Regions from separate parts of the Pandoraea faecigallinarum genome, predicted to be linked through region 1. Evidence: predicted binding sites of a transcription regulator. Region 1 holds the regulator's gene; each other region holds the start of a gene.
What was found. The regulator LexA, encoded in region 1, represses DNA repair genes until DNA is damaged. The targets are predictions, from matches to a motif close to ACTGTATNNNNATACAGT.
Positions count from the first base shown of each region.

Region 2: the regulator LexA is predicted to act here: its motif matches at 2,829-2,846, upstream of AB870_RS16835 (DUF2471 family protein).
Region 3: the regulator LexA is predicted to act here: its motif matches at 1,485-1,502, upstream of AB870_RS07605 (PA0069 family radical SAM protein).

Region 1 is NZ_CP011807.3:2,140,265-2,144,724, reverse strand. Features, by position in the region: gene AB870_RS09635 (sulfate ABC transporter substrate-binding protein) at 1-689, opposite strand, end outside; gene AB870_RS09630 (TetR/AcrR family transcriptional regulator) at 825-1,463, opposite strand; gene lexA (transcriptional repressor LexA) at 1,691-2,344, shown strand; gene AB870_RS09620 (hypothetical protein) at 2,552-2,977, shown strand; gene AB870_RS09615 (enoyl-CoA hydratase/isomerase family protein) at 3,143-4,255, opposite strand; gene typA (translational GTPase TypA) at 4,441-4,460, opposite strand, start outside.
Region 2 is NZ_CP011807.3:3,844,743-3,849,202, reverse strand. Features, by position in the region: gene AB870_RS16845 (LysR family transcriptional regulator) at 1-196, opposite strand, end outside; gene AB870_RS16840 (exonuclease domain-containing protein) at 495-2,189, opposite strand; gene AB870_RS16835 (DUF2471 family protein) at 2,282-2,800, opposite strand; gene AB870_RS16830 (glutathione S-transferase C-terminal domain-containing protein) at 2,997-3,716, shown strand; gene AB870_RS16825 (GGDEF domain-containing protein) at 3,731-4,460, opposite strand, start outside.
Region 3 is NZ_CP011807.3:1,695,274-1,699,733, reverse strand. Features, by position in the region: gene AB870_RS07615 (TM2 domain-containing protein) at 1-436, shown strand, start outside; gene AB870_RS07610 (Rossmann-like and DUF2520 domain-containing protein) at 443-1,381, shown strand; gene AB870_RS07605 (PA0069 family radical SAM protein) at 1,570-2,754, shown strand; gene AB870_RS07600 (Lrp/AsnC ligand binding domain-containing protein) at 2,781-3,269, opposite strand; gene AB870_RS07595 (D-amino acid dehydrogenase) at 3,374-4,460, shown strand, end outside.

The DNA.
Region 1 (4,460 bases):
AGCAGCGCTTCGTTTTCCCATGCAATCAGCACGTCGCCGATGCCGCGCTCCACGAACGTGGTGGTCGCGCCGCGCGCTCCCGAGTCCAGCACACCGACGTTCTTGTAGATCGCCTTGACGAAGTCCTGCGCTTTCTGCTCGTTACCGCCCGGCTGCTTGAGCGCGTAGAGCCATGCGGCAAGGTAGTTCCAACGGGCGCCGGCCGACGTTTTCGGGTTCGGCGTCACGACGCTGATGCCTGGCTTGGCGAGATCGTTCCAGTCCTTGATGCCCTTCGGGTTGCCCTTGCGCACCAGCAACACGATGGTCGACGTGTACGGCGTGGCGTTGTCGGGCAAACGCTTCTGCCAGTCCTTGTTCACGAGACCGGCGGCGGCAAGTTCATCGATGTCGGCCGAAATGCCGAGCGTGACGACATCCGCGGGCGCGCCGTCGAGCACGGTGCGGGCCTGCTTGCCCGAGCCGCCATGCGAGGCCTTGACCGTGACGGTGTCGCCGGAAACCTGCTTGTAGTGCGCCTCGAAGGCCTTGTTGTAGTCGGCGTACAGCTCGCGCGTCGGGTCGTACGACACGTTGAGCAGCGACAGACTCGCCGCATGCGCCTGAATCGTCATGCCGGCAGCCAGCGCCAGACCGCCCAGCGCGACTGCCAGCTTCTTAGCTTTCCATCCCCGTGCTGCTTTGTTCATGACTTGCACTCCTTGTTTGCTTCTCGTGTGTAGGAGGCCAGTCTATGATCCCGTCTAAATAATTAAAAATAATATTTTCGCTTTTGTTTATGCCGGAATAAGGATTAGAGAAATTATGCTGATACGCACCGGCCCTCAGACGTAAGGGGAGCCTGCCAACGCGGCGTTCAGCCCCGTCGCTCCCTGATCCACGAGGCTCAGGAAGGCTTGTCGCGCGGCGGCGGAGTCCTGCGTTTGGCGAAAAGTCCGATGGGCATGAAGGAACGCAACGGTCCAGGCCGCCAGGAGCATGGCGGCCGCCAGTTGAGCCTGCACGTCGCCCGGCGGCCGTCCCGCGCTTTCGGCAAGCGCCTGGGCCACCCCATCGGCCAGTTCGTCCCGGATCGCCCGGGCGCGAGCCATGAGCGTCTCGCTGCCCTCGATGGTGCGCACGAATTCCTGGCTTTGCGCCGAAAAATCGACGAACGGGTTGCCTTGTTCGACAAGCCGATGCGCCAGCAAACGCAACGCCTCGACCGGAGAAACGCCCGGCGCCCGCTCCCGAATGGCCGCACGCAGCATCTCTCGACCCTCTTCGTCGCGGTCGAAGAACATGTCTTCCTTACGCGGGAAATGGTTGAACACGGTCATCCGGCCGACGTCGGCCGCTGCCGCAATCTGGTCCACCGTCACATGATCGAAACCGTGTTCGTGGAAAAGCCGCGTGGCCGCGTTGGAAATCCCCTGCCGGGTGGCCAGACGTTTGCGTGATCTCAGATCGGTTGGCGTTGACATGTCGTTCCCGATGACCCAGTTAACCTGTACTTAGTACATATTCATGTGAACAGACCGGCGCGTACATGCTTTGAAGTTTAATGAGCCTTTCGCCGGGCTTTCCCTCATTCGGCGCGATGGGCAGGCCGGCCCCGTACGGCGGCCCTGTCATGGCGATCAAGTTTCGCTTGCCTTTTTGCAAACACTGTACAAAAATACAGCCACCTGTGCTTCCATACAGTGATGCCATGATCAAACTTACCGCCCGTCAACAGCAGGTCTACGAACTGGTTCAGCAAGCGATCGAGCGCACCGGCTTTCCGCCGACGCGCGCGGAAATCGCCGCCGAACTGGGCTTCTCTTCCGCCAACGCTGCCGAGGAGCATTTGCGTGCGCTGGCGCGCAAAGGGGTGATCGAACTGGCCGCCGGTCAATCGCGTGGCATCCGCCTCAAGCGCCTGGACGAAGCGGGCGGTTCTCACCAGTTCACGCTGCCGCACATGGGTCTCATGCAATTGTCGTTGCCACTCGTGGGGCGCGTCGCCGCCGGTAGTCCGATCCTGGCGCAGGAACATATCGAACGTAACTTCCAGTGCGACCCGAACATGTTCGCGCGCCAACCCGATTACCTGCTGAAGGTGCGCGGGATGTCGATGCGCGATGCCGGCATTCTCGACGGCGATCTGCTCGCCGTGCAGAAAGCGGCGGATGCACGTGAAGGCCAGATCGTCGTGGCCCGTATCGGCGACGACGTGACGGTTAAACGGTTTCACCGTGTCAAGGGTGGCGTCGAGCTGATCGCCGAAAACCCCGACTTCGAGAACATCAATGTCGACGAAGGCAGCGGTGATTTTGCGCTGGAAGGTATTGCGGTCGGCCTGATCCGCAACAACGATCTATGAAGGACCTATGAGCGATCGTTGATCGTTCGGCGCGAATGAAGGGCGCTGCGCAACATCGCACTCCGCCCCACTCCCTGAAGATTTGCATTTCCGACTGCGCCGGGCTGGGTCCGGCGCCCGTACCCTGCTGCGCCCGCGATTCGTGAGAGCGATGCGAAACGCAGTGGGTCACGTCCCTCCGACCCGCATTGGAAGAAGGATCGCATCATGGCTCGACTCTTTGGTTTGCTGCGTACGTCCCTCGGTCAACCCCGCGTGAGTGCCTCTTCGCAAACGCGCCTGTCGGCGGTCTACGGTCTGTCGGCCCTGTCCGGCCCGTTCGCATCGGCGCCCGCCGTCGCTCGCTCGTACACCGTGCCGGCGCGCACTCGCACGACCGCCCTGCCGCGCACCATCGCGGCTGCCATGGCATCGGCCACGCGTCGCGCCTGTCCCGCCGGTCAGACTGTCAAAGCGTCGCGTAACGTGCGCGAGCAGCAAGCGCGTCGCGACAACGTTCATGAATTGCAGGACAGTCACGACGTGCGCATCTATCGCGATATGTCGCATATCGTGATGGTCGGCACCTTCGCGGACATCTGTCGCAAGCTCGATCAGGCCGTTGGTGAACAGTTCTGTCAGGCGGCGGTGTGACAGCGTAGCAACGTAACGACACAACGACCGCTCGGACTACTTGATTCGTTCGCGGCATCCGAGGCATTCGAAGCCATCGCCCACCGTGTCATGGCGGGCGATGGGGCGCATTCGGCAATATGACGGTTCGTGCGTCGTTAAGACTACGGCACCGAACAATGCGACTTATTCGCCCAGATCTCGCAGCGGATGGTTCGCGCCACGACGTTCGCCATCGAAAAACCGCGCGACATCTTCCGGTGTCACGGCTTCGATCGTCGAATGCTGCCAGCGCGGATGGTGGTCCTTGTCGATCACCATCGCGCGGATGCCCTCCACACCTTCCGCCCCCGTGCGGCCATCGAGATTGAAGACGCTGCGCATCATCAGCCATTCTTCGCGCAACTCATCCGCCAGCGACAACTTGCGCGCACGACGCACTTGCTCCAGCGACACGCACACCATGAGCGCCGAACGCTTGGTGCGCAGCAGATCCTCTGTCTCCTGCGCCCATCCGGAATACTCGCATCGTGGTTCGGCCTTCAACGCCCTGAGGATGGCAGGCATATCGGCCAAACCGAAATGCTCGTCGATCACGCTGCGCAACGGTGCCAGCTTGCCCGGTGCGAGTCCCGCAGGCGGCAGGCTTTCGCGACAGAAGGTGCGCGCGGCGTCGAGTACTGCCTCACTGTCGCTCCAGTCGCCCGCCGCGAGATGCTCGCAAAGCGCGGGCAGCGATGCGCGCGGGAGCACCACGTCCGCCAGACCGATTTCGCACGCATCGACTGCGCCGAACACAATACCCGTCGTGCCGAGATACTCGCCGAGGTGTCCAGCAAGATTGGCGAGGAAGAACCCACCGCCAACATCGGGGAACAAGCCGATCGCCGTCTCAGGCATCGCCATACGCGTCGCTTCCGTCACGATGCGCAGCGCGGCCCCCTGCGAAATTCCCATGCCGCCGCCCATCACCACGCCGTCCATCAGCGCGATGTAAGGTTTCGGGTACGACGCAATGGCGTAGTTCAGTTTGTACTCGTCGGTGAAGAAATCCATGATGTCCGTACGACCGGCGCTGATGGCCTCATGGAAATAGCGAATGTCGCCACCGGCGCACAACCCCTTCTCACCGGCGCCCTGAAGCACGACACCGAGCACGTTCGGATCGTCTCGCCAATCGGCAAGTGCGGCCGCCATCGCACGAATCATGTCGTGCGACAAGGCATTGAGCGCCTTCGGGCGATTCAGGGTGACGAAGCCGATGCGGCCGCGAATCTCGGTACAGAGGAAATCGGTCATGTCTGGCGAGTGCTCCAGAAACGTCAACGCGTTGGGGGAAATGAAGGCGTTGGAGATGGACGGGCGGCGGCAAGGCCGCATCAAAAGCAAAAAAGCCGGCGCAAAGGCACCGGCTTTTCTTCCAACAATCTGGCATTGCGACGCGACAGACCCGAGTCCGCCACGCCGCCCTGTCATCGCCGGCTTTACTTCTCTTCGCGCGAAG
Region 2 (4,460 bases), 1.7 Mb from region 1:
CGAACAACAGAAAACCTTGTTCGGTCGGCGTGACGCGCGGGCCGCTGCGCGTGAACAGGGCGTAGCCGATCTCCGCTTCCAGCTCCTGAATCATGCGCGTGATGGCAGGTTGCGAGCGCCCGAGCAAACGCCCGGCAGCAGTAATGCTGCCGGTCGACATGACCGCCGCGAAGGCTTCGAGTTGGCGTAATTCCATCTGGCTCGGTGTGGGGCGAGGACCCGGCGCGTACCCCTACGCCCCGGATCCCCGGTCGTCGACGACGCTACGGCCGTCGATGCCGCAAGTCCTGTTGTATTCGGATTGCGTATTCTTCGGCTGCCAGCATGCGTCTTGCAAATACTTAATATTTATATGCTCATGACCCGAAGTGGATAGGCGGGTTTTGCCTAGGTGGCACAAGGCGGAAAGAAATTTAGGCACGATGCACGACGTGCGAAGGCGTCTCGCGAGGTGAGACGCAGGAAGCGAGACGGCAGGGGCGCGCGAGGGACGGCTAATGCGGGTCGAACGGCAGTCGCAACTGGTTCGGATCTTCGGGGCGGGGGTGACGGCGACGCAACAGCGCAACGCCGCGAGGCTTTGGGGGCGTGTCGACTGGCGGTTCGACGTGGCTCAGACGGAACGCCGCACGCGTGAGGCGCAGGATCGTGAGCGGGGACGGCGAGCGGCGAGCGGACAGCGCGGGGGACGGCTCTGTGATGGTGCCGGCCGTCTCGCCGCTGGACACCGGCACGGCGAGACGCCGCCCCAGCAAACGGTAGATGTCCGGATCGAAGCCGGTGGCGGCGGGCATGCCATCGACGAGCGTGTCGAGCGCTTCGCGAGACGCCACGCTGCCCAGATATTGCCAGCGATCGATTACGTGGTAGTCGACGGCATCGCCATCGTCGCTGTGTTCCTCGATGGCGATGGGGCCGTCGTACGGCCATGTTTCGAGTTGCAGCATTGCGAGGGCTTCGCGTGTACGCGATGTGTGGGCGGCGAGCGGCGCTTCGCCCACGCACACGCCGTCGCAGCGCTTGACCTGATAGCCGAAACACGGACGCCCTTTCGCGACTTTTTCCAGCCCGAGCTGGGCGCAGCACAGCCGATGCTCGTCGGCCAGCGCGCGCAGTGCATTCTCGGCGCCATTACGAGACGTGAACGTGCCATACAGCGAATCGGCGCCGGCGAAGTCGACCGTCCTGGCGCTGACGAGTTTGGGGGTATCGCTGTCCTGCGACAACTGCCAGCTATATAAACTCGCCGCGCGACGCAGCATGCGGTTGTGCACCGGTTGCAACTGCTTGACCAGCCGGGATTCGAGCAGCAACGCGCCCAACTCGCCGACCGTGCGGCGCACCTCCACCCGGCGAATCTCCTGTGAGATACGCAAGTCCTTGGCGGCCTGATGGTCGCTGGAGAAATGGGAACGCACACGCGCCCGCACGTCGACACTCTTTCCGACATACAGCAGTGTGTCGCCTTCGCCGTAGAAGAGATACACGCCAGGGCTGTCGGGCAGCGCGTCGATGGCTTCGTCCGGCAATTGCGGCGGTTGACTTGAGCGCTTCGTGACCCGCTGTACCGCCTGTCCGATGAGTTCGGGGGTATAGAGGGTGTGGAGCTTTTGCCAGAACTGCCAGAGCAGATCGGCGTCGGCGAGGGCACGGTGGCGCCCCTGGGGCGTGAGGCCGAAGCGAGCGATCAGTGCGTCCAGTCCATGGCGTGCCGCCGAGGGAAACAGCAGGCGCGACAGCCGCACGGTACACAGCACGTCCGCCTGAAAAGCCATGCCGGCACGGCGGAATTCGTTCTTGAGAAAGCCGTAATCGAAGCGGGCGTTGTGCGCGACGAACAACTTGCCTTGCAGGCGTTCGGCCAGGCCCTGCGCGAGCGCGCCAAACGATGGCTGGCCTTTCACCATCTCGTTGGTGATGCCGGTGAGCTTCTGAATGAACGGCGGAATCGGCTCGGCCGGATCGAGCAGCGTGCTCCATTGCTCCACGCCGTGCGGGCCGACCTCGACCACGCCGATCTCGGTGATGCGGTCCTCGAGCGCGTTGCCGCCCGTCGTCTCCAGATCCACGAAGACCATCGGCGCGGGCAGGGAGCGGGCAAGCGCGTCGGGATCGATCATCTCGGGGATGACCTCGCGAGCGCCTTGCCAGGCATGCGGAGCAGCGTCTTCGATCACGTTCTCGGGCACTTCGTGAACCTCGTTCCTGTTGGCGTCCCGGAACCCCGTTCCGGGTGGTTCCTCAGTCTTGCGGAATGGATGTGGGGGCGGTGTCTGACGGCTCAGGCCATCCGCGTGGGGACGCCGGTGCCGATCGCTACCGCGCAGACCGCAGCCGCCGTAACCGATGCGCACGGCAGCATCGTCCCGCCGGGCAGCGGCGATGCCGCATCGTCCGCCGGCAGATCGTCGTGCGCAAAAGCAGCCACGATGGCGCGAAAGACCGCGGGCGCAGCCATGTCGGGCCATTGCAGATCGACCGCCGCGTCGAGCGAGGGCAATTCGCCGCCGCGCCGCAGCGCTTCGTCGCCGGGCAGGCGCAGCAGGCGCGCGAGCACCCACGGCTCATGCCGCGCGTGAAGTCCGAGGTCCGCCTCCGCTTCGTCCGCGATGGCCACGAGCGTGCGCCAGTCCGGCGTCATTGAAGGGGCATTGCCTGCGGCGCCTGTTTCGGTGGCTTGCGCACGATGTGACACCGCACGCCCGTCACGTGCGTAGCGGGCGGCGATCTCGCGCACGATACCGGTCAGGTCGCGTTCGGCGGCGCTCAGCGCCAGTTGATCCCAGTCGATGATTTCCATGAGATATTCCTCGATTGGGGGATATGATACTGTATAAAATCACAGTGCGCGAGTCACGTATTCTGAGCGGGATGCCGTCAGTTTCGGCGCACTGCGGCACGTCCGGTGTTGCCGGCGCACGTCGAGCGGGCGGCCGCGCGGGCGGCCCGGCGTGTAATACTCTGCGCCATTCTTTCCGCACAGGAGCGCACACCCGATGTTGACTCTGTATACCTTCGGCCCGGCATTCGGGCTGCCCGACGCGAGTCCGTTCGTCGTCAAGGCGGAGATGCTGCTCAAGTTTGCCGGGCTGCCGTATCGCACGGATCGCGGCGGTTTTCGTCGCGCCCCCAAGGGCAAGCTGCCCTATATCAACGACGACGGACAGATCGTGGCCGACTCGACTCTGATCCGGCTGCACATCGAGCGCAAATACGGGTTCGACTTCGACGCCGGACTGACGCCGGAACAGCGCGGCGCCGCATGGATGTTCGAGAAGGCGCTGGAGGACCACTTTTACTGGCACGTGGTGCAGGCGAGGTGGTGCGACGACGAGAATTTCGCCCGGGGTCCGGCCTCGTTCTTCAAGTCGATTCCGTGGCCGGTGCGTCCCGTCGCGCAGGCGGTGATCCGTCGCAAGATCCGCAACACCCTGCACGGACAAGGCACAGGACGTTACCAGCCGGAGGAGCAGCGTCAACTGCTTGCGCGGGGCGCACAGGCTGCCGCGCAGATGCTCGGCGACAAGCCGTACTTCTTCGGAGAGACCCCGTGCGGCGCCGATGCGACGGCCTTCGGTTTCATCGCCGGGGCCATGACGCCGAGCTTCCGGCAGCCGTTACGCGACGAGATCGAGAACCATCCGAATCTGACGGCGTACGTGGCGCGCATGCGCCGCCGGTTCTTTCCGGATGCGGCGCAAGGCGCGAGCGCCTGACGACGGGAGTACCGTCAACCCGCCTCCGACGCCGTCTCATCGCTTGGCAGCACGTCGGACAGCACGAGGTTGCGCCCGGAAATCTTCGCCGCATACAGCGCGCGGTCGGCGCGAATGCAGAGCGCCTCCAGGCTTTCATGCTCCAGCCACGTCGCGACCCCGCCGCTCAGCGTGTAGTGGCATACCCCGAACGGACCTGCCACGAGATGCCGGCTCGCCTGCGTGCGTAACCGCTCGGCGATGCGGATGGCGCCCGGCGTGTCGGTGCCGGGCAGCAGCACGGCAAACTCCTCGCCGCCCAGCCGTCCGAAGACATCCCCTTCGCGCAGACTGTCGCGCACCAGTTTCACGAATTCGCGCAGCACCGTGTCGCCGCCGGCATGGCCGTGCGTATCGTTGATCGCCTTGAAGTGATCGAGATCGATGACGACGATCGACAACGGCCAGCCACGCGCCACCGCCCGGGCCATCTCCTGACGCGCCAGCAGGTCGAAGTGCTTGCGAGAGATCGCGCCCGTGAGATAGTCGCGATTGGCGGCTTCTTCGGCCGTGGCGAGCATGGCGTCGTGAATCATGAGCACCGAGCCCATCGTCATTGCGGGCATGACGATCGCGCCGATCGTGAGCATGACCGTGTTGAACAGGGTCGGCGCGAAGATTTCGGGGCCCGGTGCGGGCGCCGACCCGAATACGACGCCGCGCACGATGTGACCCACGGCGAAGGCGGCCGCCATGCCCGCGGTC
Region 3 (4,460 bases), 440 kb from region 1:
TTATAAATCCAAGACCCTGACCGCCGGCCTGGCCATGCTGTTCGGCACACTCGGCCTGCATCGCTTCTATTTGTATGGCCTGCGCGATCGCTTCGGCTGGGCCCACATTGTGGGTTCGGCATGCGGCGTGGCCGGCTGGGGTCTTCTGGTAACGAGCGAACTGCATTCCCTCGCGGGCTGGGTATTGACGATTCTGGGCGCCATCTCGCTGTTTTCCGCCTTTCTCGCGGCGATCGTCTACGGACTGCGCCCCGACGAGCGCTGGAACGCCCAGTTCAATACCCACGTTGCGAACAAGTCCCGCTCCGGCTGGATCGCCGTGATCATCGTCAGTGTGTCGTTGTTTGTGGGCGCCATGCTGATGATGGTCGGTCTTGCCGTCGCGTTCCAGACTTATTTCGAAATTCACGACACCCCGAACCGCCTGTCGCAGTAATCGCCGATGGTGATACCCACCGCCAATTCCCTTCCCGCTCGGCCGACGCTCGGCTTCATTGGCGCCGGGCGTGTGGCTCGCGCGTTGGCCAAGGCAGCGAGCGATGCGGGATATCGAGTCGAGGTCGTCGCAAGCCGGCGCATCGAGAGCGCGCAGCACATCGCGAGCACGTTGCCGGAATGCGCGGTATTGCCCCTCGAACGCCCCGGTGACATGCACGCCATCTTTTCGCGCGCCGATCTGATCTTTCTCACCGTTTCCGACGACGCCCTTGCCGACTGCGCCGCCCACCTCGCCCCCCAAGCCGGTCAGGCGCTGGTGCATTGCAGCGGCGCGTCCGAAGTCGGGCTGCTCGCGCCTGCGACAAGAAGCGGCGGGCAAATTGGCGGTTTCCATCCGCTTTTTCTTTTCGCCGGACTCGACGACGATGCCGCCCGCCTGTCCGGCAGCGCGATCACCATCGAGGCCGAAGCGCCGTTGAACGAAATCCTTCAACGTTTCGCAAGCGACATAGGGTGCCGTCCCTTGTCGATTCCGGCGGGCGAGCGCATGCGTTATCACGCTGGCGCGAACTATGCGGCCAGCTTTCTGCTTTGCCTGCTGGACGAGGCGACTCACCTCTGGAAAGCCGTCGGCTTGCCTGAGAGCGACGCCCGTGAGGCCATGTGGCCGCTCGTCATGGGAACGCTCAATGCGGCGCGCGAGCGCGGGCTCTCCGGCGCCCTTGCCGGGCCGGTGTCGCGCGGCGACGCCGGCATCGTCACCCGCCATACCGAAGCGCTTGCGGCGATGGGCGGCAACCACGCCACCCTGTACTCGTTGTTGACGCTTCGCGCCATTCACCTTGCCCGCCAGCGCCCGAACGCCGACAACGCAGCCCTCGACGCCATCGCCCGCACCGTAGCCCCTTACATTCCACCAGCAACGCCCGAACGCGACGCATAACGATAGCCACGACGCCCATCCCTTCCAGTACGTTGCCGCCCCCATCGATCTCGTTGCGGCAACCGCCGCGCGTCCATTTGCCATCTTTCGCCTCCGCCCAAATACTGTACAAAAACACAGTATAATGAGCTTCATTCCCTGCGACTGCTCCTCATGCGTGACAGGGTCAGCCATCCAGGAGACGAACCATGGCATCCTCATTCGCGCCGCCCCCGTCGCGTAAGGGCCGAGGCGCTACGGCCAATCTCGAATCCCGCTTCTCCGAATTCCGCCGCGAAAGCGACGAGAGCCGCCACGAATCGGACATCGCCCAGGAATGCGAGGTCAAATTCGTGACTCAGGTCGCTCTGGAAAATGCGCGCACCATCATCTCCCGGAACACCTCCGCCGACATCCCGTTCGATCGCTCGATCAACCCCTATCGGGGATGCGAACACGGATGCACATACTGTTATGCCCGTCCGACACACGCCTATCTGGGACTCTCGCCAGGACTGGACTTCGAGACGCGCCTCTACGCAAAGCACAACGCCGCCGAGCGTCTGGATGCCGAACTACGCAAACGCGGGTACCAGCCAGCTTTGCTCGCGCTGGGCGCCAACACCGACCCCTACCAACCGATCGAGCGTGAATACGGTATTACACGAAGCGTGCTCGAAGTGCTCGAGCGCTTTGGTCACCCGGTGGGCATCACGACCAAATCGGCGCTTGTGACCCGCGACATCGACATCCTGTCGCGTATGGCCAAACGTGGGCTCGCCAGAGTATTCATATCGGTAGGCACGCTCGACGCGGAGATCGCGCGCAAAATGGAACCTCGCGCGAACACCCCGCCGAAGCGCATCGAAGCGATTCGCAAGCTGACGGACGCCGGCATTCCGACCGGTGTCATCGTGGCGCCGATCGTGCCGGCACTTACCGACTTCGATATCGAACGGGTATTGACGACGGCCGCCGAAGCCGGCGCGACATACGCCGCTTACGTGATGCTCCGATTGCCGCGGGAAGTCCATGACGTGTTCGTCGACTGGCTCGAAGCGAATTACCCGATGCGGGCCCGCCACGTCATGAGCCTGATCGAACAGGTTCGGGATGGGAAACACAACAGCGCCGAGTTCGGTACGCGCATGCGAGGTACTGGGCTACACGCGGAACTGATTCGACAGCGGTTTCATCTGGCCGCCCGCAAATTGGGCCTCAATCAGGCCCGGCCTCCATTAAGAAACGATCAGTTTCGTGTGCCCGATCCCGTGCGGCCGGACAGCTTCGGCGCTAGCGACGGCGTACGCGCCCAACGACGCGCGACACACACACCGCACACGTCCGCGTCGGATCCGACCGGCAAGGTCGACCCGCAAATGCCCCTCTTTTAGGCAAACCGGCAGGCACCGCGCTGCACTCACTCTTCCACGTGGATGGTGAGCGTCTCCTTGATCTCCTCCATCACCACGTAGCTCTTCGACTGCACGGCCCCCGGCAGTTGCAGAAGAATGTCTCCCAGCAACTTGCGGTACTCGGACATCTCGCGAATCCGCGCCTTGATGAGGTAGTCGAAGTCGCCGGAAATCAGATGACACTCCATCACCTCGGGAATTCGCAGAACCTCCCGGCGGAACTGGTCGAACATGTTGCCCGACTTGTGATCGAGCGTGATCTCGACGAACACCAGCAGCGCCGCCCCAAGCGCGGCCGGATTCACGCGGGCGAAGTAGCCCATGATGACCCCGTCTCGCTCCATGCGCTTCACCCGCTCGATGCAAGGCGTGATCGATAAACCGACCTGCTCCGACAGATCTTTCATGGATATCCGGCCATCTTGCTGAAGCAGCCCGAGGATGCGCCGGTCGAGCCGATCCAGCGTACGAACCGATTGCTGCTGCACTCTCATGATTTTTTCCTGAATTCAGCCAATATACATTAACTAAACCTGACATTCCGAGAATAGCATGCGAATTATTACTGCATAACTATGGTTTTACAGGAGTCAACGCAATGAAGGTCATCGTTCTCGGCAGCGGCGTCATCGGCGTTACCAGCGCCTACTATCTGGCCAAGGCCGGGCACGACGTCACGGTGCTCGATCGCCGGGCTGGCCCGGCGCTCGAAACCAGCTTCGGCAACGCCGGCCAGATTTCCCCGGGCTATGCGTCGCCCTGGGCCGCGCCGGGAATTCCGACGAAGGCCCTCAAGTGGCTTTTCCAAAAGCACGCTCCGCTCGCGATCCGCCCGGACGGCACGCTAACGCAATTGAAGTGGCTCTATCAGATGCTGCGCAATTGCACGCCCGAGCGTTACGCCGTCAATAAGGAGCGCATGGTGCGGATTGCGGAATACAGCCGCGATTGCTTCCGCGAACTGCGTGCAGAAACGGGAATCGCGTACGAAGGCCGTCAGGCTGGCACGCTGCAACTCTTCCGTACGGAAGAGCAATTGGCGAATGCCGCGCGTGATATCGCCGTGCTCGAAGACGCCGGCGTGCCGTTCGAGTTGCTCGATAGCCAGGCGCTCGCCAGCGCGGAACCGGCTCTGGGCGCGGTCTCGCACAAGTTGACGGGCGGCCTGCGCCTGCCGAACGACGAAACCGGCGATTGCCAGATGTTCACGACGCGCCTGGCTGCCATGGCCGAGGCGCTTGGCGTGAAATTCCGGTACGACATGCCGATTGACGGACTTAACGTGGCCGGCGACAAGATCGAAGGCGTCGTTTGCGCCGGATCGCTGCAACGTGCGGATGCCTATGTCGTCGCACTCGGCTCGTACTCGACGCCATTCCTGCGCGGTATCGTCGATATTCCGGTGTATCCACTCAAGGGGTATTCGATCACCGTGCCGATCATCGACGCGTCCCGCGCACCGGTTTCGACGATTCTGGACGAAACCTACAAAATCGCGGTCACGCGTTTCGAGAATCGGATCCGCGTGGGCGGTATGGCCGAAGTCGTGGGGTACAACAAGGCGCTCAACCCCGCGCGGCGCGCCACGCTGGAAATGGTGGTCAACGACCTGTATCCAGGTGCGGGCAATACGGCCGAAGCATCGTTCTGGACCGGCCTGCGCCCCATGACGCCGGACGGCACGC